DNA from 3 places in the Achromobacter sp. 1011811831 genome. Region 2 is predicted to be linked to each of the others. Evidence: predicted binding sites of a transcription regulator. Region 2 holds the regulator's gene; each other region holds the start of a gene.
The links. Region 2 encodes NrdR, which represses ribonucleotide reductase genes. Its sites were predicted from a motif close to CACNANATNTNGTG; they were not measured.
Positions count from the first base shown of each region.

Region 1 (7,614 bases), on a different contig from region 2:
GGTTCGACCGCCCGCACCGTGATCTCGAAATTGATGCCGCGGCCGCGCGGCGCTTCCAGCGGCGCGGTGATCCAGTTGTCGTCGCCGCGCACTTCTTCCAGCATGAATTGCGCGCCGCCCAGGTCCAGGTAGACGAAGCCTTCGTCTTCCCGCTGGTAGACGATGTCAAAGCCGCACAGGTCCATCCAGAACGCCAGGCTGCGCGACAGGTCGCTCACCAGCAGCTCGGGCACCATGCGGGCGAGGCGTGGGTTGATCATTGTTATTGTTCCCAGTTTTTCGAGCATACTGTTAGGCACGAGACGATGGCTTGGAACTACAGAAAAAGCTCTGTTGGAGTTTTTCAACTGGCTAGGCGCATCGGTATCCTTCAGTTCAGGTAAAACTCCAACAGATTCTCTTGTTGGGTTTTCCCACCTTTGTAGGTATTGAAAAAACGCTCCCAGAACTTCTCGCCTGATTCATGTTTATCAGATACCTCAACCAACAAGCTCTCGTAGCCTTCTTTTTGCGCCCACTGTAGAACATCTTCTACACATTCTTGTGCGTACCCGTTTCCTCGATGCAAAGGCGCAATCTGGAGTCGGAAAAGCACTAGGGTCTTGTCAGCATCACGCACAACGCAGAACCCGATGGCTTGATTGTTTGCAACGACTACCGCTCCTGATGCTCCATCGATATTCTCTAAATTCCCCCATGCTTCGGAAAATGCACTCTGTCCCAAGGCGAGAGCTTCACGGTTCAATTCATCTGCCTCAGATTTGGCAGCTTGGCCGTACTCTAGGTCATGGAACGATCGGTATCGCAAACGTCCAGGAGGAGTGCGCGTAAAGTCCATTTTTTATATAGGGGGATAGTTGGAGTGGGGCATAGCCTAACTCATTCTTTACCCTGTATCCATAATCTCGTCCGCCTGCCGCAGCCAGCACGCGACGGCGACCGGGCCGTCGGGCCGGCAGCAGCAGGGCAGCACTTCGCCCGGCGCGACGAAGGCCAGCGGCGCCGTCGTGTACGACACCTTGCCGGCCTCCAGCTTCAGCCGGCAGGTGCCGCAGTAGCCGCTGCGGCACTGGTACTCGACATCGTGCCCGGTGCGCTCCAGGCCCTCCAGCAGCGTCTCGCCCTCTTGCAGGCGGAACGTGGCGTCGGACGTGGAGACGGTCGTCACAGCTCGATGTCGCTCAGGTCGTCGGGCGATACCTGGGCGTCGATCTGGCCGACCAGGTAGGAGCTCAGTTCCACTTCCTGCGGCGCGACCTGCACGGTGTCCGAGGACAGCCAGGTGTTGATCCACGGGATCGGGTTGTGCTTGACCTGGGCGAAGGCCGGCGCCAGGCCCACGGCCGTCATGCGCAGGTTGGTGATGTACTCGACGTACTGGCTCAGGATGTCCTTGTTCAGGCCGATCATGGAGCCGTCGCGGAACAGGTACTCGGCCCAGAGCTTTTCCTGGGTGGCGGCGCGCTTGAACATCTCGAAGCATTCCTGCTCGGTCTCGCGCGCGATCTTGGCGAAGTCCGGGTCGTCCTGGCCCGAGCGCATGATGTTCAGCAGGTGCTGCGTGCCGGTCAGGTGCAGCGCCTCGTCGCGGGCGATCAGGCGGATGATCTTGGCGTTGCCTTCCATCAGCTTGCGTTCCGCGAAGGCGAACGAGCAGGCGAAGCTGACGTAGAAGCGGATGGCTTCCAGGATGTTCACGCTCATCAGGCACAGATACGTCTTCTTCTTCAGCTCGTATTCCGAGATGCGATGCGTTTTGCCGTTGATGACGTGCTCGCCCACGCCCAACTGCGCGTACAGCATGGACGGGCCGATCAGGTCGTCGTAGTACGAGGCGATGTCGGCCGCGCGCAGCCGGATGTTCTCGTTGCTGACGATGTCGTCGAAGATCACCGAGGGATCGGGGACGATGTTGCGGATGATGTGCGTGTACGAGCGCGAGTGGATCGTTTCCGAGAATGCCCAGGTCTCGATCCAGGTCTCCAGTTCGGGTAGCGACACCAGCGGCAGGAAGGCGACGTTGGGGCTGCGGCCCTGGATGGAGTCCAGCAGCGTCTGGTACTTCAGGTTGCTGATGAAGATGTGCTTCTCATGCTCGGGCAGGCTCTGGTAGTCCAGGCGGTCCTGCGAGATGTCGACCTCTTCGGGCCGCCAGAAGAACGACAGCTGCTTCTCGATCAGCTTCTCGAAGATCGCGTATTTCTGCTGGTCGTAGCGCGCGACGTTGACCGGCTGGCCGAAGAACATCGGCTCGGTCAACGGGTTGTTGCTGGTCTGGGAAAAAATGCTGTAAGCCATGATGCGGGTGTTGTCGTCAGATCTTGCAGGCGCCGCCGGCGCAGCCGTCGTCCTGCACTTCGCCGTGCGCATCGTCGGCGCCGTCGCGGGTGTTGTGGTAGTACAGGGTCTTCAGGCCGTACTTGTAGGCCAGCAGCAGATCCTTGAGCAGCTGCTTCATCGGCACGCGGCCGCCTTCGTAGCGCTGCGGGTCGTAGTTGGTGTTGGCCGAGATCGACTGGTCAACGAACTTCTGCATGATGCCGACCAGCTTCAGGTAGGACTCATTGCCGGACATCTGCCACAGCAGTTCGTACTTGTCCTTCAGGCGCTCGAATTCCGGCACCACCTGGCGCAGGATGCCGTCCTTGGACTGCTTGACCGACACCAGGCCGCGCGGCGGCTCGATGCCGTTGGTGGCGTTGGCGATCTGGCTGGACGTTTCCGAGGGCATCAGCGCCGTCAGCGTGGAGTTGCGCAGGCCGTGCTCGCGGATGTCGGCGCGCAGCGCTTCCCAGTCCAGGCGCAGCGGCTCGGCGCAGATGCCGTCCACGTCCTTCTTGTAGCTGTCGATCGGCAGCACGCCGGCGCTGTACGTGGTTTCGTTGAAACCCGAGCAGGGGCCGAACTCGCGCGCCAGCTGCGACGAGGCCTTCAGCAGGTAGTACTGGATGGCTTCGAAGGTGCGGTGCGTCAGGCCCAGCGCTGCCGGTTCGGAATAACGCGTGCCGTGCTTGGCCAGGTAGTAGGCGTAGTTGATCACGCCCACGCCCAGCGGGCGGCGCTTCATGGTGGCGGCGCGCGCCGCCGGGATCGGGTAGCCCTGGTAGTCGAGCAGTGCGTCGAGCGCGCGCACGGCCAGGTCGGCCAGGCCTTCCAGTTCGTCCAGCGTTTCCAGCGCGCCCAGGTTGAAGGCCGACAGCGTGCACAGCGCGATTTCGCCGTCCGGGCCGTTGACATCGCTCAGCGCCTTGGTCGGCAGCGCGATTTCCATGCACAGGTTCGACTGGCGCACCGGCGCGACCTGGGGATCGAACGGGCTGTGCGTGTTGCAGTGGTCGACGTTCTGGATGTAGATGCGGCCGGTGCTGGCGCGCTCCTGCATCATCAGCGAGAACAGTTCCACGGCCGGCAGGCTGCGCTTGCGGATGGCGGGATCCTGCTCGTATTGCAGGTACAGGCGCTCGAACTCGTCCTGGTCGGCGAAGAAGGCTTCGTACAGGCCCGGGGTGTCGTGCGGCGAGAACAGCGTGATGTCCTGCGACTTGATCAGGCGCTGGTACAGCAGGCGGTTGACCTGCACGCCGTAGTCCAGGTGACGGATGCGGTTTTCCTCGACGCCGCGGTTGTTCTTGAGCACCAGCAGCGATTCGACTTCCAGGTGCCACAGCGGGTAGAACAGGGTGGCCGCGCCGCCGCGCACGCCGCCTTGCGAGCACGACTTGACCGCTGCCTGGAACATCTTGAAGAAGGGCAGGCAGCCGGTGTGCAGGGCTTCGCCGCCGCGGATCTCGCTGCCCAGGGCGCGGATGCGGCCACCGTTGATGCCGATGCCGGCGCGTTGCGACACGTACTTGACGATGGCGCTGGTGGTGGCGTTGACGCTGTCCAGATCGTCGTCGCATTCGATCAGCACGCAGGAGCTGAACTGGCGCATCGGCGTGCGCACGCCCGCCATGATGGGCGTGGGCAGCGAGATCTTGAAGCGCGACACCGCGTCGTAGAAGCGCTTGACGTAGCCCAGGCGCGTCTGCGCCGGGTACTTCGCGAACAGGCACATCGCCACCAGCAGGTACAGGAACTGCGGGCTTTCGTAGATGCGCTTGGTGACGCGGTTCTGGATCAGGTACTTGCCCTCCATCTGCTTGACCGCGGCGTAGGCGAAGTTCATATCGCGCCAGTGGTTGATGTAGCCGTTCAGCTCGTCGAATTCCTCGCGGCTGTAGTCGGCCAGCAGGTGCGCGTCGTACTTGCCCTGTTCGGTCAGGTTGCGCACGTGGTCGTACAGGTGCGGGGGCTCGAACTGGCCGTAGGCGATCTTGCGCAGGTGGAAGATCGCCAGGCGCGCGGCCAGGTACTGGTAGTTGGGCGTTTCCTCGGAGATCAGGTCCGCGGCGGACTTGATGATGGTCTCGTGGATGGCGTCGGTGCGGATGCCGTCGTAGAACTGGATATGCGAACGCATTTCCACTTGCGACACCGAGACGTTCTCCAGGCCGTTGGCGGCCCAGTCGATGACGCGGTGGATCTTGTCCAGATCGATGGGCTCCATACGCCCATCACGCTTGGTGACCATCATTGCTGCTTGTTTTTCCATGGCGGACTGCATAGCTCCTGCGGCTGGGAAAGGACGAGCGACGTCCTTCCGAGTGTTCAGAATGTTCGGGTTCGAGATTGGGGCCGACCGCCAGGGCTGGCGGGGCACGTGCCGTCGCTCGGAAGCCCGTGCCGGACGGCGGCGGGGCTATCGAGGCGGCTGGAGTGACAACACTATAGGTAGTGTATCACTGGTTTGGTCTGACTAGATCTTGTGCTTTATCAAGACCCGCGCATTTGTAGGGATATACGGGTGGATCGGGCCGGAAACGCGTACCCTCCGGCCGCCCGGCAGGGGTTCCGGGCGATTCAGAGGGCCGCCTGCCGCATCCGCCGCGACAGGGCGGCGGCGGTTTCCTTGCGCTCGCTGTAGCGGTCCACCAGATAGGGGGCCGCGTCGCGCGTGAGCAGGGTGAACTTGACCAGTTCCTCGACCACGTCGACGATCCGGTCGTAGTACGGCGAGGCCTTCATGCGGCCGGCCTCGTCGAATTCCTGGTAAGCCTTGGCCACCGAGGACTGGTTGGGAATCGTGAGCATGCGCATCCAGCGCCCCAGCACCCGCATCTGGTTGACGGCGTTGAAGGACTGCGAGCCTCCCGACACCTGCATGACGGCCAGCGTCTTGCCTTGCGTCGGGCGCACGGCGCCCACCGAGAGTGGAATCCAGTCGATCTGCGTCTTCATCAGGCCGGTCATCGCGCCATGGCGTTCCGGCGAGCTCCAGACCATGCCTTCCGCCCATTGCACCAGCGCCTGCAGCTCGCGCACCTTGGGGTGGTCCTCGCCAGCGTCATCGACCAGCGGCAGGCCGGACGGATTGTACAGGCGGGTTTCGCCGCCCAGCGCCTGGATCAGGCGCGCGGCCTCCTCGGCGGCCAGGCGGCTGTACGAGCGCTCGCGCAGGGAGCCGTACAGCAGCAGGAAGCGCGGCGGATGCGTGGCCCGCGCGGGGGCGAACAGCGCGGCCGGATCCGGACGCTGGAACAGCGCGGGATCGAGGTTGGGCAGATCGGCGGGGATCTCAGACATGCTTATTGCTCACTTATTGCTCAATTTCTTGCTTGCGGCTTGCGCGCCGTCGATGGCGAACGTTTCGCCGTTTTGGCGGGGCCGGGCGGCGGGGCGCTGGCGACCTCGCAGGCCGCGCCCTGGCAGCAGTGCTCGGTCAGATAGCCCAGCAGGCCGTTCATGCGCGCGAAGTCGGCGCGGTAGATCAGGTTGCGGCCCTGCTGTTCGACGCTGACCAGTCCGGCGTGCGACAGTTCCTTCAGGTGGAAGGACAGCGCATTGCGGGCGACGTCGAGTTGCCCGGCCATGACGCTGGGCGTGAGGCCGCCCGGGCCGGCGACCACCAGGGCGCGGAACACGCGCAGGCGTTGGGAATGGGCGAGGGCGCCGAGGGCGGCGACGGCCTGGTCTTCGTTCATTATTCAATCATACAACGATTGTTGAATTATATGGCCCGGTCGGAGCTCGATGGCGCGCGGGCCATCCCGGCCTGCCCGGCGGCGTGCCTGAGAGTCAATAACTCGCGCGGCCGTGCCCCTACACCGACAGATACCGCAACAGGCGCGCCTCGTCGTCGATGAAGGCCTGGGAATCTCCGCTCCAGGCCACCCGGCCCGTCTCGATGATGGCGTGGCGGTCGGCCGCCGCCAGCAGCGGTTCGAGGTTCTTGTCGATGCACAGCACCGCCAGACCCGTGCGCTTCAGGCCGTCCAGCGCCCGCCAGATTTCCTCGCGCACCACCGGCGCCAGGCCCTCGGTGGCCTCGTCCAGGATCAGCAGGCGCGGATTGGTCAGCAGCGCGCGGCCGATGGCCAGCATCTGCTGCTCACCGCCGGACAGGTGGCTGCCCAGGTGGCGGGCGCGCTCGGCCAGCCGGGGAAACAGCGCGTAGACGCGTTCCAGCGTCCAGGGCTGCGCCAGCCGCTGGCGGTTGTGCGCGGTGGCGACCAGGTTCTCGCGCACCGACAGATTGGGGAAAACATGCCGGCCCTCGGGCACCAGGCCGATGCCGCACTGCGCCACCTGGTAAGCCGGCAGCGCGCCGATGTCGCGCCCGTCGAAACGGATCTCGCCACGGCTGGCGCGGTTCAGGCCCATGATGGCCTTGACCGTGGTGGACTTGCCCATGCCGTTGCGGCCCAGCAGCGAGACGAATTCGCCGGCCCCGATCTCCAGGTCGATCCCGAACAGCGCCTGGCTGGCGCCATAGTGCGCGGTGACGCCGCGCAGCGACAACAGCGCGCTCATGCCGCGACTCCCTGCGGGCGGCGGTCCGCGCGCCGGCGTTCGCTGCCCAGATAGCATTCGCGCACCTGGGGATCGTTGCGGATCTCGTCCGCGCTGCCGCAGGCCAGTACGCGGCCGTACACCAGCACGGTGACGCGGTCGGACAGGGCGAACACCGCCTGCATGTCGTGCTCCACCAGCAGGATGCTGTATTGCCGGCGCAGCCCTTGCAGCAGCGCGGTCATGGCCTCGGATTCGTGCTGGCTCATGCCCGCCATGGGTTCATCCAGCAGCAGCAGGGTCGGGCGGCAGGCCAGCACCATGGCCAGCTCCAGCTGGCGCAGTTCGCCATGCGCCAGCGCGCCGGCCGGCACATCGGCGCGGCGGCCCAGGCCGGCCAGTTCCAGCGCGGCGCGGGCAGGCTCCCGCAGCGCCGGCGTCGAGCGCGCCGGCCGCCAGAAGCGGAAGCTGTGGCCGCGCCGCGCCTGCACCGCCATGGCCACGTTCTCCAGCGCGGTGAAGGGCTTGAACACCGAGGTGATCTGGTACGAGCGCGCCAGCCCGCGCCGCACGCGCCGTTCGATGGGCATGCGGGTCACGTCCACGCCGTCCAGCAGCACCCGGCCGCCGTCCGGCCGCAGCTCGCCGCTGAGCTGGCCGATCAGCGTGGTCTTGCCCGCGCCGTTGGGGCCGATCACGGCGTGCAGCTCGCCAGGGCGCACCTCCAGCGACAGGTCGTCGGTGACGGTCAGGCCGCCATAGCGCTTGAGCAGGTGTTCGACG
Region 1 is NZ_JCBANG010000054.1:19,057-26,670, reverse strand. It holds gene AC6LJ9_RS19445 (bleomycin resistance protein) at 1-260, opposite strand, end outside; gene AC6LJ9_RS19440 (GNAT family N-acetyltransferase) at 371-745, opposite strand; gene yfaE (class I ribonucleotide reductase maintenance protein YfaE) at 887-1,168, opposite strand; gene nrdB (class Ia ribonucleoside-diphosphate reductase subunit beta) at 1,165-2,298, opposite strand; gene nrdA (class 1a ribonucleoside-diphosphate reductase subunit alpha) at 2,315-4,594, opposite strand; gene arsH (arsenical resistance protein ArsH) at 4,903-5,625, opposite strand; gene AC6LJ9_RS19415 (ArsR/SmtB family transcription factor) at 5,646-6,023, opposite strand; gene AC6LJ9_RS19410 (ABC transporter ATP-binding protein) at 6,142-6,852, opposite strand; gene AC6LJ9_RS19405 (ABC transporter ATP-binding protein) at 6,849-7,614, opposite strand, start outside.
Region 1: the regulator NrdR is predicted to act here: its motif matches at 4,766-4,779, upstream of nrdA (class 1a ribonucleoside-diphosphate reductase subunit alpha).

Region 2 (7,614 bases):
GGAGTGGATCGGCGTGCCCGAGGGCGCGGCGTAGTCCACGCCCTTGTGTCCCGTCCAGGTCTTGTGGATGGGGTGCATGCGCATGCCGAAGGTCGAGCTGATGCGGCTGAACTTCAGGGCGGTGCGCAGGAACGCGCCGCGCAGGCTGGTGCCTTCGAAATCGTAGTAGGAGCCGGTCTTGCCATCGGGGCTGAACCAGACGGCGCTGTGGGTCTTCTCGCCGTTGATGAACTCCAGCGCCAGCACGCGTCCGGCGCCGGCGTAGCGGCCGTCGTGCGAGCGCACTTCGTAGACCACGCGGAACTGGTCGCCCTGGCGCAGGTCACGCAGGAAGTCGATCTTGGCGCTGAGGATGTCGGCCATCTGCAGCGTGACGGAATCGGGGATGCCGGCAGCATCGGTGGCGCCGAACAGCGAGGAGCGGATCGTGCCGACCGCGACGCGGGTCTGGCGATCGGTGCTCTCGGTGATTTCCTCGGCCTTGTAGCTGTTGCCGGCCGGAGCCACGTGCAGCATGCGGGTGACGACCTGGCCGTCGGTCTCGTTGCCGGGCGTGTGGATGTAGCGCAGCCAGATCAGGTTGCCGTCTTCATCGGTCGCCGCCTGGACCGAGCGGCCCGGATAGAGCTTGTAGATGCTGCGGGCGCTGGCGTCGTGGGTGAGGAAGGTCTGCAGCTCCGGCGCGTCCAGCTCCAGGCGCTGCAGCACCGCGGCCAGCGTGTCGCCCGCGCGGATGCGGGTTTCGCTGATGTACGGCGCGGCGCTCGGGGTGCTGACCTCGACCTGTTCGGCGGTCAGGGGCAGGACGCTCTGGATGATGCGGGCGGAGGGGATGTCGGAGCGATCGGGATGCTGCACCATGCCCAGCGCGGCAGCGCCGGCGAACAGGCCGATCGCGGTGACCAGCAGAGTGCGGCTGACAATCCCGGAGCGCGGCTTGGGCTCGACAGGCGAGGGCGACGCTGCGGTTTTGCGCTTGAAGCGGTTCGCAATGTCGTGGAGGCCACGATTCATCGTGAAGAAACCCTCTCAGGTAGCTGGGACTCGCAGGGTGCGTGACACGAACGGCCCCCGCGCGCCACGTTATCCGGGGCAAGGGCTGGCGCGGGGCGCAACTTGTGAACAGCAGGTGACAGACCGGACGACAACTGCGTATATATGACAGTTGCGTATGATTAGGGCGGTATCCTAGCTGATTCAGCTAGAATTTTCGATAGTTTTCGTCACTTTTTACACCTTTTTATCGGCCGAAGCCGTCTTGGTCCCCCCGGAAATGTCCTCCTCAGAAGCCCCCATCGCAGAAGCCCCCATCACTCCCGAAGTCGAAGCCGACCTGCGCATCGCCAAGCGCGGCTGCGACGAACTGCTGGTCGAATCGGAATTCGCCCGCAAGCTGGCCCGCAGCCGCGCCACCGGCGTGCCGCTGCGGATCAAGCTGGGGCTGGATCCGACCGCGCCGGACATCCACCTGGGCCACACGGTGGTGCTGAACAAGATGCGCCAGCTGCAGGACCTGGGCCACACGGTCATCTTCCTGATCGGCGACTTCACCTCGACCATCGGCGATCCCAGCGGCCGCAACAGCACCCGTCCGCCGCTGACCCGCGAGCAGATCGAGGCCAACGCCAAGACCTACTACGCGCAGGCCAGTCTGGTGCTGGATCCGGCCAAGACCGAGATCCGTTACAACTCCGAGTGGTGTGACCCGCTGGGCGCGCGCGGCATGATCCAGCTGGCCTCGCGTTACACGGTGGCGCGCATGATGGAGCGCGAGGACTTCACCAAGCGCTTCAAGGGCGGCGTGCCGATCTCGGTGCATGAATTCCTGTATCCGCTGATGCAGGGCTATGACTCGGTGGCGCTGAAGTCCGATCTGGAGCTGGGGGGCACCGATCAGAAGTTCAACCTGCTGGTCGGACGCGAGCTGCAGAAGGAATATGGCCAGGAACCGCAGTGCATCCTGACCATGCCGCTGTTGGTGGGGACGGATGGCGTCGAAAAGATGTCCAAGTCCAAGGGCAATTACATCGGCATTTCGGAGTCGCCGGATTCGATGTTCGGCAAGCTCATGTCGATCTCCGACACGCTGATGTGGCGCTACTTCGAGCTGCTGTCGTTCCGTTCGCTGGAAGACATCGCCGCGCTCAAGGCCGAGACCGAGGCCGGCCGCAATCCGCGCGACGCCAAGGTCCTGCTGGCCCAGGAAATCATCACCCGCTTCCATTCGGCCCGCGCGGCCGACGAGGCGCTGGCTTCCTTCGAGGCGCGTTTCCGCGACGGCGCCATTCCGGACGACATTCCCGAAGTGAATGTCGCCGGCGCGCCGGTGGGCATCCTGAAGCTGCTGCGCGAGGCCGGCCTGGTGGCGTCGGGCTCCGAGGCCCAGCGCAATGTGGAGCAGGGCGGCGTGCGGGTGGACGGCGACCGCGTCGAGGACAAATCGTTGCAATTGCCCGCCGGCACTTACGTGGTGCAGGTAGGCAAGCGCAAATTCGCCCGTGTTACCGTGAAGTCGTGATTTTGCGAAGATCGCTTGATCCGGTGGCTGCGGAGATTTGATACGCTGGGAGTCAGGGCCGAGGACCCGGGCGTCCCTTGCGGCACATTGAGGAGCACGACATGAAGCTATTGAGTTTGTCCTTTTCCGATACCGAGTCGATTCCCGAGCGCTACGCCTTCGGCAGGATCGACGCGCAATCGCACGTCGCGCTGGCCGATAACTTCAATCCGCAGTTCTCCTGGGACGACGCGCCGGCCGGCACGCAGTCCTTCGCGCTGATCTGCCACGACCCGGACGTGCCGTCAGTTCCTGACGACGTCAACCAGGAGGGCCGCGAAGTGCCCGCCAGCCTGCCGCGCGTGGATTTCTTCCACTGGGTGCTGGTGGACCTGGCGGCCGACCTGCGCGAAATCGACGAGGGCGCCTTTTCCAACGGCATCACGCCGCGCGGCAAGGGCGGCCCGCTGGCGCCGCTGGGCGCGCGCCAGGGCGTCAATTCCTACACGTCCTGGTTCGCCAGCGACCACGACATGAGCGGCGACTATTTCGGCTATGACGGCCCGTGCCCGCCCTGGAACGACGCGCTGGTCCACCGCTACGTGTTCACGCTGTATGCGCTGGACGTGGCCACGCTGGGCCTGCAAGGGCCCTTCACGGGCGAGGACGCGCTGCGCGCGATCCAGAAGCATGTGCTGGCCCAGGCTTCGCTGACCGGCACCTACACGCTCAACCCGGCACTGGCGCCCAGGCAGATCGGGGCCACCTCGGCCTCCTGACGCCCCGCGCGGGCCGATCACGCCCTGTCGTCGGATCCGTCCGGCGGCAGGGCGTTTTCAATTGGGCGCTTCATTGCGGCCGCGGTTGTCGGTCTGGTCAAGGCCTGGGCCGGCAGCCCATCCGCGCGTATCAGCCCGCCGCGCGTTTCAAGCGCAGCAACGCCACGCCGAAGCCCACGAAGATCGAGCCTACCAGCCGGTTGAGCCAGGTCACGATGCGCGGCTGGCGCAGCAGCCGCCGCGCGCGATGGGCCAGCGCGCCATAGGCCAGCAGCGAGACCAGCGACATGCCCATGAAGATGCCCGTCAGGATGAAGAACTGCGGCAGCAGCGGCTCGCTCGCGGCCAGGAATTGCGGGAACAGCGCGGTGAAGAACAGGATGGGCTTGGGGTTCATCGTCGCCACCAGCGCCGCTTCAAGGTACAGGCGGCTGGCGCGGCGCGGCGCCAGTTGCGCGGCCTGTTCGGGCGGCGGTGCGATATTCGAGCGGCCAAGCAGATGGCGCAGACCGATGTAGAGCAGATAGGCCGCGCCCGCGACTTTCACCAGCGTGAACAGCAGCGCCGACGATTGCAGCACCACGCCCAGCCCCAGCATGGCAGCGGCGGACAGCAGGAACAGGCCCGTCACGTTCCCCAGCGTCGACGGCAGCACGGCGCGCACGCCGCCCGCCGCGCCATTGCGGATGGCGAGCATGGTGGCGGGGCCGGGGCTGACCACGCTGACGGCGGCTACCAGCGAGTAGGTGAGGAGGGTGGCAGTTTGCATGAAAGTTGCTCAAGGCGGCTTGAAGCCGGTTTCAGGGGGCGGACTGGCGCGCGTGGTTTTCGCGCCCGTGCATGGCATTTTGCGCCGATTGCTGGAAGATAGGGGGCAATTCCGCGCGCCCGACGCGGTAAACTAAGCGCCATTCTCCGGGTTTACCCCGGCCAGCCTTTCCCCGGTTTTTTCTCTTCTACTGCCTCAGGAACCCTCCGTCATGTTTGACCGCAACCTCACCCTGTCCAAGGCTGACCCGGATGTCTGGGCCGCCGTCCAGAAAGAAGACGTGCGCCAGGAACAGCACATCGAGCTGATCGCGTCCGAGAACTACGCCAGCCCGGCCGTCATGGAAGCCCAGGGCACGCAGCTCACGAACAAGTACGCCGAAGGCTATCCCGGCAAGCGCTACTACGGCGGTTGCGAATACGTGGACGTGGTCGAGCAACTGGCCATCGATCGCCTGAAGCAGATCTTCGGCGCCGAAGCCGCCAACGTGCAGCCCAACTCGGGCTCGCAGGCCAACCAGGGCGTGTACATGGCCGTGCTCAAGCCGGGCGACACCGTGCTGGGCATGAGCCTGGCCGAAGGCGGCCACCTGACGCACGGCGCGTCGGTCAACGCCTCGGGCAAGCTGTACAACTTCATCTCGTACGGCCTGGACGAAAACGAAGTGCTGAACTACGACCAGGTCGAAAAGCTGGCCAAGGAACACAAGCCCAAGCTGATCGTGGCCGGCGCCTCGGCCTACGCGCTGCACATCGATTTCGAGCGCATGGGCCGCATCGCCCGTGAAAACGGCGCGCTGTTCATGGTCGACATCGCCCACTACGCGGGCCTGGTCGCCGGCGGCGCCTACCCCAACCCGGTTCCGCATGCCGACTTCGTCACCTCGACCACGCACAAGTCGCTGCGGGGTCCGCGCGGCGGCGTCATCATGATGAAGGCCGAGCACGAGAAGATCATCAACTCGGCGATCTTCCCCGGCATCCAGGGCGGCCCGCTGATGCACGTCATCGCCGGCAAGGCCGTGGCCTTCAAGGAAGCGCTGGCTCCGGAATTCAAGGACTACGCGCAGCAAGTGGTCAAGAACGCCAAGGTGCTGGCCGACACGCTGGTCAAGCGCGGCCTGCGCATCGTTTCCGGCCGCACCGAAAGCCACGTCATGCTGGTCGACCTGCGCGCCAAGGGCATCACCGGCAAGGAAGCCGAAGCCGTGCTGGGCCAGGCCCACATCACGGTCAACAAGAATGCCATCCCGAACGATCCGGAAAAGCCCTTCGTGACCAGCGGCATCCGCCTGGGCACGCCGGCCATGACGACCCGCGGCTTCACCGAAGCCGAGGCCGAACTGACCGCCAACCTGATCGCCGACGTGCTGGACAACCCGCGCGACGAGGCCAACATCGCCGCCGTGCGTGCCAAGGTCAACGCACTGACCTCGCGCCTGCCGGTCTACGGCCGCAAGTAAGCGCCTGCGCTGTCCGCCCGGGAAACCGGGCGGCGGGGCTGAAAAGGGACGGTTCCGCAAGGGCCGTCCCTTTGTTTTTGGCCGGACTTGCGGTTACTGGCAAAAATATCGGGGACGAATTCAGCCCTCTTGACGATTTCCACCGGACGGATCGTTACAATATGCTTAATTCTTGCCATCCGGCCTTCAGGGATCACACATGCGGTGTCCATTTTGCGGCAACCCCGAAACGCAGGTCGTCGACAGCCGCGTCTCGGAAGAAGGCGACGCCATCCGGCGTCGCCGCCGTTGCCTGTCCTGCGACAAGCGCTTCACCACCTATGAACGGGTGGAGCTGGCGCTGCCCTCGGTCGTCAAGCGCAATGGCAGCCGCAGCGACTACGATCCGGCCAAGCTGCGCGCCAGCCTGAGCCTGGCGCTGCGCAAGCGCCCCGTCAGCACCGGCGACGTGGACGCCGCCGTCTCCCGCATCGAAGAACAGTTGCGGGCCAGCGGCCAGCGCGAAGTGCCCACCGAGCACATCGGCGAACTGGTCATGAACGAGCTGCGCAAGCTCGACAAGGTGGCCTACGTGCGCTTCGCGTCGGTCTACAAGAGTTTCGAGGACATCGGCGAATTCGTCGAAGCCATCCGAGAGATGCAGGGGCCCCTGCTGCCCGGCAAGCTGCGCAAGGACTGACCGGATCCGCCTGTTGTCGTCACGTCGCCGCTCGGGCGCGGTGGCAAGGTCGGCGCGCGAGGTCGACGGCCGGCTTCAGGCCGCCAACTGCTGCCGCGCCATGCCGGGCGTCCGCGGCTCGAAGCGCCGCCACACGCGCCGCATGTGCTGGGCCGAGCCAAACCCTGCTTTTTCCGCCACGCGCTCCAGGTCCAGCCGGGTTTCGCGCAACAGGTCGCGCGTCAGCGCGACGCGTATCTGATAGAGATAGTCCATCGGCGTGCAGCCCGCGTGCAGGCGGAACAGCCGGGTCAGGTGGCGCGCGCTGGTATGGGCTTCCTGCGCCAGCGATTGCGCCGACCAGGGCGCCGCCGGGTTGCGTACCACCGCATCCTGCACCTTGTGGACGCCGGGGTGCAGATGGCTGCGGTGTTCCAGCCAGGGCGACAGAGCCGAATCCGTGCCGGCGCGGCGCTGGTAGACCAGCATTTCACGGGCAACCTCGCAGGCGATGCGCGGGCCGCAGTGGCGCGACACCATGTGCAGCGCGAGATCGATGCCCGCCGTGATGCCCGCGCTGCTGACCAGCGCGCCGTCCTCGACGAAGATGCGGTTGTCGAGGATCCGCGCGCTGGGATCCAGCGCCGCCAGCTGCGCCAGGCTGCCGTGGTGGGTGGTGCATTCGCGCCCGTGCGTGAGACCGGCGGCGGCGGCGAACAGCGCGCCGGCGCAGACCGTCATCAGCGTGAAGCCGTCGTTCGGTTGGCGTGCGGCCAGCCAGTCGATGATGGCGCGCGCCTGCGCATCGTCCAGCCGCGTCGGCGTGCCCACCACGCCGGAAACGATGACCAGCGCGTTGGCGGGCAATCTGGCCGGCAGCGGCTTGATGCGCGCCAGGTGCAGCCCCGCCAGGCCGCATTCCAGCTCCGCCTCGGGTCCGCAGAAATGCAGCGCGAACGTGCCGGGGCACAGCCTTTCGGCCACCCGGAACGCTTCCGCCGGACCGGCCAGGTCCAGCAGCACCAGGCCGCGCGTCAGCACGAAGTACACCGGGATCATGGCGTGCGCTCGCGCATTTCAGCGGGACGGCACGCTAAGCCGCCAGCACGTCGGCGGCACGCAGGATCCGCGCGAAGCGGCCTTGCAGCACCAGCTCGGTGCGGTCGCGGATCTCGGCGGGCGTGTATTGCCGGCCGGACGGGCTCTGCATGGCGAAGGTCAGGGTGGCGTCGGTGGGGAAGATTACCTTGAAGCCCGCGTCGCTGGCATGGCGCGAAGTGGTCTCGCAGCACTGCTCGGTGCGGATGCCGCTGACGATGATCTCGCCGATATCGTGATCCCGCAGCCAGTCATGCAGCGTCGCGCCGTCCTGGCCCTTGGCGTAGAGCGAGGAGTGCACGGTCTTGTGGAACACGGCGGTGGGGGAGATCTTCAGCTCTTTCAGCGTCT
Region 2 is NZ_JCBANG010000002.1:67,654-75,267, forward strand. It holds gene AC6LJ9_RS01235 (M23 family metallopeptidase) at 1-1,014, opposite strand, end outside; gene tyrS (tyrosine--tRNA ligase) at 1,274-2,518, shown strand; gene AC6LJ9_RS01245 (YbhB/YbcL family Raf kinase inhibitor-like protein) at 2,620-3,276, shown strand; gene AC6LJ9_RS01250 (LysE family translocator) at 3,407-4,045, opposite strand; gene glyA (serine hydroxymethyltransferase) at 4,257-5,507, shown strand; gene nrdR (transcriptional regulator NrdR) at 5,707-6,186, shown strand; gene AC6LJ9_RS01265 (GlxA family transcriptional regulator) at 6,262-7,224, opposite strand; gene AC6LJ9_RS01270 (cysteine hydrolase family protein) at 7,259-7,614, opposite strand, start outside.

Region 3 (7,614 bases), on a different contig from region 2:
GCCGGTCAACCGCCACCACGACAACGGACTGGTGGCCTACTGGTTCGACCAGAATCACGAGTACGCCGACGCCGAACTGGATCCCGACACCGGCGAGCCGCTGCCCGAGGAACACCACGGCGAGGGACGGCAGACGGCCGGCGGCGCGCACTTCGTCAACTTCCACTACACCCTGCACAGCCCCGGCATCGGGCTGTGGATCGTGGCCCTGGCCGGCATGGCCATGCTGGTGGCGCTGGTGTCGGGCATCATCACCCACAAGCGCATCTTCAAGGACTTTTTCACCTTCCGTTCCGGCAAGGGGCAGCGTTCCTGGCTGGACGCGCACAACGCGGCCGCGGTGCTGACGCTGCCCTTCCAGTTCATGATCGCCTACACGGGCATCGTCATCTCCAGCCTCACGCTGATGCCGGCCCCCATCGCGGGGGTCTACGGCACGGGGCCGGACGCCCAGCGCCAGTACCTGGCCGAATACACCGGCGATACGCCGCCGGCGCGCACCGGCCAGACCCTGGCCGTGCCGGCGCTGGAGCCCATCGTGGCGCGGGCCGAGAAGCTGATCGGCCAGGAAGCGCGCGCCATCGTCATCACCCATCCGGAAGACGGCGCCATGCGCATCGGCGTGTACGGCTGGAACGAAGACGCCGAAACGCGTTCGCGCATCAGCAGCACCACCGGCATGGCCGAGTATTCCGGCGCCACCGGCGAGCTGCTGCGCTCGCGCCCGGCCGGCGGCGTGGCGGGCGGCGCGCCATCGCTGCTGCAGCAGGCCATGAGCGACCTGCACATGGTGAAGTTCGGCGGGCTGGCGATGAAGTGGCTGTACTTCGTCTGCGGCCTGGCGGGCGCGGCCATGATGGGCACCGGCGCGGTGCTGTTCATGGTCAAGCGTCGCACCAGGATGGGCGACGAGTTCGGCGCCGCCACCGCGCGCATGTACCGACTGATCGAAGGCCTGAACGTGGCCGCGCTGGCGGGCCTGGGCATCGCCTGCATCGCCTATTTCTGGGCCAACCGCCTGCTGCCGGTGACGCTGGAACAGCGCGCCGCCTGGGAGATCCGCGCCTTCTTCGGCGCCTGGGCGCTGGCGCTGCTGCATGCCTGGCTGTGCAGCCCGCGCCGCGCCTGGCTCATCCAGCTCTCGCTGCTGGCCGCGCTGTGCCTGCTGCTGCCGGCGCTGTCGCCGCTGGCGGTGGGCGACCACCTGGCGGCGCAGATCGCGCGCGACGATTGGGAAAGCGCCGGCGTCGAGCTGGCCACGCTGGCCTTCGGCATGCTGGCGGCCTGGGGCGCATGGCGCGTCGCCCGGCGCAAGCCCGCCGCCGCCCGTCCGGCGCGCGGCGCAACGCCCGCCGCGCCCGCCTCCATCCAGGAGGTCTCCCATGAGCATGCATGACGCCCTGGGCATCCTGCTCGCGCTGCTGACGTCCTACGCCGGCATGGCCTGCCTGAGCCTGGCGATGCCGCGCCATTTCGATCAGGTATGGCATCGCGATCCCTCGGCCAGCCATGCGCGCGCGCTGCGCGCCGCCGGCGTGCTGCTGCTGGCCCTGGCGCTGCTGCCCTGCGTGGCGCTGTGGGGCAACACCGTCGGCGTGGTCGCCTGGCTGGGCTGGCTGTCGGCCGGCGCCCTGCTGTGGGTCGGCATGCTGTCCTGGGCGCCACGCCCGGCCGCCGGCACCGCCGCGCTGGCCGTGGCGATCTCGCTTGCGGGCGTGGGCATCGGTTTCTAGCGAAACCTGCCCGCGCGCGGGCATCAGGACGCCGCGAATCCGGCCAGCACCTCCAGCACGGCGGCCGCCGCCGCGCCCGGCTCGGGCGCGCCGCGATAGGCCAGCGCCATCGGCCGCCTGAGCGGCGGCGACAGCGCGCGCCATCGCACGTCCGTGTTTCGCGTGTCCTCCACCTCGGCCAACGGCAGGATGGCCGCGCTCTGGCTGGCCGCCGCCAGGCCCTTCAACGCGCCCGGATAGCTCAGGGCCAGGAACGGCCTCGGATTGAAGCCCGCCTGGCCGAACCAGGACGCGATCAGGCCGTGCATCTGCGTGCCCGGCGCGAAGCAGGCCCAGCGCCGCGTCGACAGCCATTCGGGCGTGACAGCCTCGGGCGCTTCCCATGACGCGGGCAACAGCGCGACCATCTCGTCGTCGCGCCAGGGCACGACGGCCACCTGGGCCGTGGCGGGCTGCGGACTGGCGACGATGGCCACGTCCAGCGTGCCGCCCTGCAACCGCAACATCGCCTCGGCCGAACCCACCGCTTCCAGCTTCACGTCCACGCCGGGCGCGCGCCGGCCCAAGGCCTCCAGCACGAGCGGCAGCAGGCGGATGCCGACGCCGGCCGACACGCCCACCTTCACCACTCCCACGCTGCCGGCGGCGCGGCGGCGCACGATGTCCACGAGATCATCGCTGGCGGCCAGCAGCTTGCGTCCTTCCTCGACCAGCGCCTGGCCCGCCGCCGTCAGTCCCGCCTGGCGCCGGCCGCGCAGCACCAGCGGAACCTGCATGCGCGCCTCCAGTTCCTTGATGTGCAGGCTGATCGTGGGCGGCGCCAGATGCAGCGCCTGCGACGCCGCCGCGAAGGTGCCCAGGTCGGCGATCGCGATCAGGGTCTGGATCTGATCCAGGTTCAGGTTACGCATCAGTTTTCCTGACGATTGAGGTCAGTTCATTCAACTTTACGGATGGCAGTGTATCTCCGAGCATGCTGCTCCATGAATCACGACACATCCACACCGCACTCCCACGCCGCCACCGCCCACCCCGCCATCGAACCGCCGTCGGACGCAACCCGGCCGCGCCCCGCCATGCCCTGGCTCCACCGCCTGGGCGCGGCCTTGATGCGCCGGCTGCGACGCGCTGAAAAACGCATCACCGACAACTTCAGGGTGCCGCCGAACGGCGCTTGAGGGGACGCATTGCGTCTTTTCCCGCCCGGCCGGTGGGGTTTGCGCGCGATCAAGCGCCGGCCAAATCCGGCGCGGCTGCGCCGCGATCAACACCATATGTGGTGATAGAGTTTCCGCACTCCACTACATATGGTGCCACCCATGCAGATTGAACACATCCTCAAGCGTGACGGCCGCGTCGTCGGATTCGACGCCGGCAAGATCGCCCAGGCCATCGCGGCGGCGGGCCGGAGCACCGGAGAGCTGGATCCGCAAGCCGCCCAGGCGCTGGCCGCCACGGTGGCCGGGGCCCTGACGCGCGACGGCAATGTCTGCCCCGGCGTGGAGACCATCCAGAACCATGTCGAGGAAGCGCTGGTGCGCGCCGGCCACTGGCGCACGGCGCGCGCCTACATCGTGCACCGCGAGCAGCACGCGCGGCTGCGCTCGCTGCGCCACACGCTGGTGGACGTGGAAAGCGCGATGGAGGAATACCTGGAGCAGCGCGACTGGCGCGTCAACGCCAACGCCAACCAGGGCTACAGCCTGGGCGGCCTGATCCTGAACGTGGCCGGCAAGGTCACGGCCAACTACTGGCTGTCCAACGTCTTCACCCCCGAGGCGGGCCAGGCCCACCGCGACGGCGACATCCACATCCACGACCTGGACATGCTCAGCGGCTATTGCGCCGGCTGGTCGCTGCGCCAGCTGCTGACCGAAGGCTTCAACGGCATCCCCGGCAAGGTCGAGGCCACGCCGCCGCGCCACATGTCGGCCGCCATCGGCCAGATCGTCAACTTCCTTGGCACGCTGCAGAACGAATGGGCTGGCGCGCAGGCCTTCAGCTCCTTCGACACCTACATGGCGCCCTTCATCCGCCGCGACGCGATGACCTACGCCGACGTCAAGCAATCGATGCAGGAGCTGATCTACAACCTGAACGTGCCCAGCCGCTGGGGCACGCAGACGCCCTTCACCAACCTGACCTTCGACTGGACCTGCCCTGCCGACCTGCGCGAGCAGATCCCCTACATCGGCGGCGAGGAAATGCCCTTCGCCTATGGCGACCTGCAGGCCGAGATGGACATGATCAACCGCGCCTACATCGAGGTGATGATGGCCGGCGACGCCAAGGGACGCGCCTTCACCTTCCCCATCCCGACCTACAACATCACGCCCGACTTCGACTGGGACCATCCCAACACCACGCGCCTGTTCGAGATGACGGCGCGCTACGGCCTGCCCTATTTCCAGAATTTCCTGAATTCGGACCTGGAGCCGCACATGGTGCGCTCCATGTGCTGCCGCCTGCAGCTGGACCTGCGCGAGCTGCTCAAGCGCGGCAACGGCCTGTTCGGCTCGGCCGAGCAGACCGGCTCGGTCGGCGTCGTGACGGTGAACTGCGCGCGCCTGGGCCACCTGCACCGGGGCGACGAGGCCGGCCTGATGGCGCGGCTGGACCGCCTGCTGGAACTGGGCCGCGACGTGCTGGAGACCAAGCGCAAGGTGGTGCAGCGCTACATCGACCAGGGCCTGTATCCGTATACCCGGCGCTACCTGGGCACGCTGCGCAACCACTTCAGCACGCTGGGCGTGAACGGCATCAACGAGATGGTCCGCAACTTCAGCGGCGACGCCGACGACCTGACCACGCCCGCCGGCCACGCGCTGGCGCTGCGCCTGCTGGACCGGGTGCGCGCGCGCATGACCGAGTTCCAGGAGCAGACCGGCCACCTCTACAACCTGGAGGCCACGCCGGCCGAGGGCACCACCTACCGCTTCGCCCGCGAGGACCGCAAGCGCTATCCCGATATCTTGCAGGCCGGCACCGAGGCCCAGCCCTACTACACCAACTCCAGCCAGCTGCCGGTGGGCTACACCGACGATCCGTTCCAGGCGCTGGCGCAGCAGGAGGCGCTGCAGGGCAAGTACACCGGCGGCACCGTGCTGCACCTGTACATGAACGAGGCCGTGTCCTCGGCCGACGCCTGCAAGGCGCTGGTGCGGCGCGCGCTGGCGAATTTCCGGCTGCCCTACATTACGGTCACGCCGACCTTCTCGATCTGCCCCACGCACGGCTACCTGGCCGGGCACCACGAGTTCTGCCCCAAGTGCGACGCCGAACTGCTGGCCAGGCAATCGGCCTGCCACGCCCCGGCCTAGCGTGCCATCCCCCCGCGCCGGACAGACCGCCCGGCGCCGTACCCAGAAGGAAGCCCCACCATGCAAACCCTGATGACCGCGCCATCCTCGCCCCAGGCCGCCGCCGCGCCGGTCCTGGACGACAGCCAGCGCGTGCGCTGCGAAGTCTGGACCCGCGTCATGGGCTATCACCGGCCCGTCTCTTCGTTCAACACCGGCAAGCAAGGCGAGTTCAATGAGCGCCGCTTCTTCGTCGAACCCCGCGCCTGAGGCGGCGGCCGGCCCCCGGGCCGGTTCGCGCCTGCACACCGCCCGCGCCCACGCCACGCCGCCGCTGCCCGCCGCGCAGCCGCTGCCGCGCCATTCGCCCGCCGTCGGCGGGCTGACCCCTTTCTCCACCGTGGACTGGCCCGGCACGCTGGCCGCCGTGGTCTTCATCGCCGGCTGCCCCTGGCGCTGCCACTACTGCCACAACCCGGAACTGCAGACCCGCGCCGCGCGCTACGACTGGCGCGAGGTGCGCGCCTTCCTGGCCACCCGCCAGGGCCTCCTGGACGCGGTGGTGTTCTCCGGCGGCGAACCGCTGAGCGAGCCCCGCCTGCCGGCCATGATCCGCGATGCGCGGCGCATGGGCTACCGCATCGGCCTGCACACGGCGGGCATCTATCCGCTGCGGCTGGCCGATGCGCTGCGCCACCTGGACTGGGTCGGCCTGGACATCAAGGCCGACGCCCAGGGCTATGACGACATCACCGGCCGGCGCGAATCGCAACGGCCGGCGCAGGCCTGCCTGACGCTGCTGCTGGCGTCCAGCGTGGAATTCGAATGCCGCATCACCTGGCATCCCGACTGGCTGGACGAGGCCCGGTTGCTGGCGCTGGCGCGCGAACTGGCGCGGCGCGGCGTGCGGCGCTTCGCGGTGCAGAACGCGCGCAGCAGCCCGACGTCGGCGGCGGCCTCGCGCCTGAGCCCAGGCGCGCAGGAAACGCTGCGCGGCTGGTTTGACGAGTTCGCGTGCCGTTAATGTGCTGTCCCGCAGATACGCCCGCACGAAATCCACCCCTAGCCGCCATGGCGTCGTTGCAAATCCTCGTGATACCTACGGGTATCACTGCGGTTTGCGCCTAGCCCTGACGCCTATGGATGAATTTCGTCATGCGGACGTACCTACGGGACAGCACACTAGCGGCGCTTAACGCCTGAAGCGGCTTCATGCGCGGATTTGATTTCGCGCAACACGCCCGCGATCGCGATCGCCTAGCCTCCAAACACTGTTCCAATGAAAGGCTCTCTCAACATGACGTGGTTCAAATCCCTCTCCCTAGCCGGCCGCGAGCTGCTGCCCATCGTCCAGGGAGGCATGGGCGTCGGCGTGTCCGCGCACCGGCTCGCCGGCGCGGTCGCCAGCCAGAACGCGGTGGGCACCATCGCCAGCGTCGATTTGCGCCACCACCATCCCGACCTGGTCGAGAAGACCGAGCATTGCCGCGACCGCGAGCTGATCACCCAGGCCAACCTGGAGGCGCTGGACCGCGAAGTGCGCGCCGCGCTGGACCTGTCGCAGGGCCGCGGCCTGGTCGCGGTCAACGTGATGAAGGCCGTGCGCGACCATCCCGCGCTGGTGCGCCAGGCCTGCGAAAGCGGCGCGCACGCCATCGTCATGGGCGCCGGCCTGCCGATGGACCTGCCCGAGATGACGGCGGACCACCCCAAGGTCTCGCTCATCCCCATCCTGTCCGAGGCGCGCGGCGTGGCCGTGGTGCTGAAGAAATGGCTGAAGAAAGGCCGCATGGCCGACGCCGTGGTGATCGAGCATCCCGGCCATGCCGGCGGCCACCTGGGCGCGGCCAAGCTGGAGGACGTTCACGACGAGCGCTTCGACTTCAAGCGCGTGCTGGCCGAATGCCACAAGCTGTTCCAGGAGTTGCAACTGGGCCGCGACGCGCCACGCCTGATCGTGGCCGGCGGCGTGGGCAGCCATGAGCAGGTACGCCACTGGCTCAACAACGGCGCCGACGCGGTGCAGGTCGGCACCGCCTTCGCCGTCACGCAGGAAGGCGACGCGCACGAGAACTTCAAGCGCGTGCTGATCGGGGCCGACCCGGACAAGCTGGCCGAGTTCACCAGCGTGGCCGGCCTGCCGGCGCGCGCCGTCGCCACGCCCTGGCTGACGCGCTACCTGAAGCAGGAAAAGACGCTGCAGGCCAACGCCCGCTGCGACGAGCGGCGCTGCAGCCAGCGCATGGACTGCCTGACCCAGTGCGGCATGCGCGACGGCATCTCGCGCTTCGGCCAGTTCTGCATCGACCTGAAGCTGGCGGCGGCCATGCGCGGCGAAGTCGGCCGAGGCCTGTTCTTCCGTGGCGCGTCCAAGCTGCCCTTCGGCAACGCCATGCGCTCCGTGCGCGAACTGATGGACTATCTGCTGCACGGGAACATGCCGACCACGGCGGCCTGATCCTTCGTCCGCCGGGAATGCATTCCGGCGGTTCCCGGGCTTTCCAAAATTATTGAACGACGTACAATATTATTCGTCGTTCAATAATTCATGGATCGCCATGTCCTCTTCCGAACCGGATGCC
Region 3 is NZ_JCBANG010000055.1:10,389-18,002, forward strand. It holds gene AC6LJ9_RS19550 (PepSY-associated TM helix domain-containing protein) at 1-1,396, shown strand, start outside; gene AC6LJ9_RS19555 (DUF3325 domain-containing protein) at 1,383-1,733, shown strand; gene AC6LJ9_RS19560 (LysR family transcriptional regulator) at 1,757-2,644, opposite strand; gene AC6LJ9_RS19565 (hypothetical protein) at 2,717-2,911, shown strand; gene AC6LJ9_RS19570 (ribonucleoside triphosphate reductase) at 3,053-5,053, shown strand; gene nrdD (anaerobic ribonucleoside-triphosphate reductase) at 5,114-5,302, shown strand; gene AC6LJ9_RS19580 (anaerobic ribonucleoside-triphosphate reductase activating protein) at 5,268-6,056, shown strand; gene AC6LJ9_RS19585 (NAD(P)H-dependent flavin oxidoreductase) at 6,330-7,490, shown strand; gene AC6LJ9_RS19590 (TetR/AcrR family transcriptional regulator) at 7,591-7,614, shown strand, end outside.
Region 3: the regulator NrdR is predicted to act here: its motif matches at 3,033-3,046, upstream of AC6LJ9_RS19570 (ribonucleoside triphosphate reductase).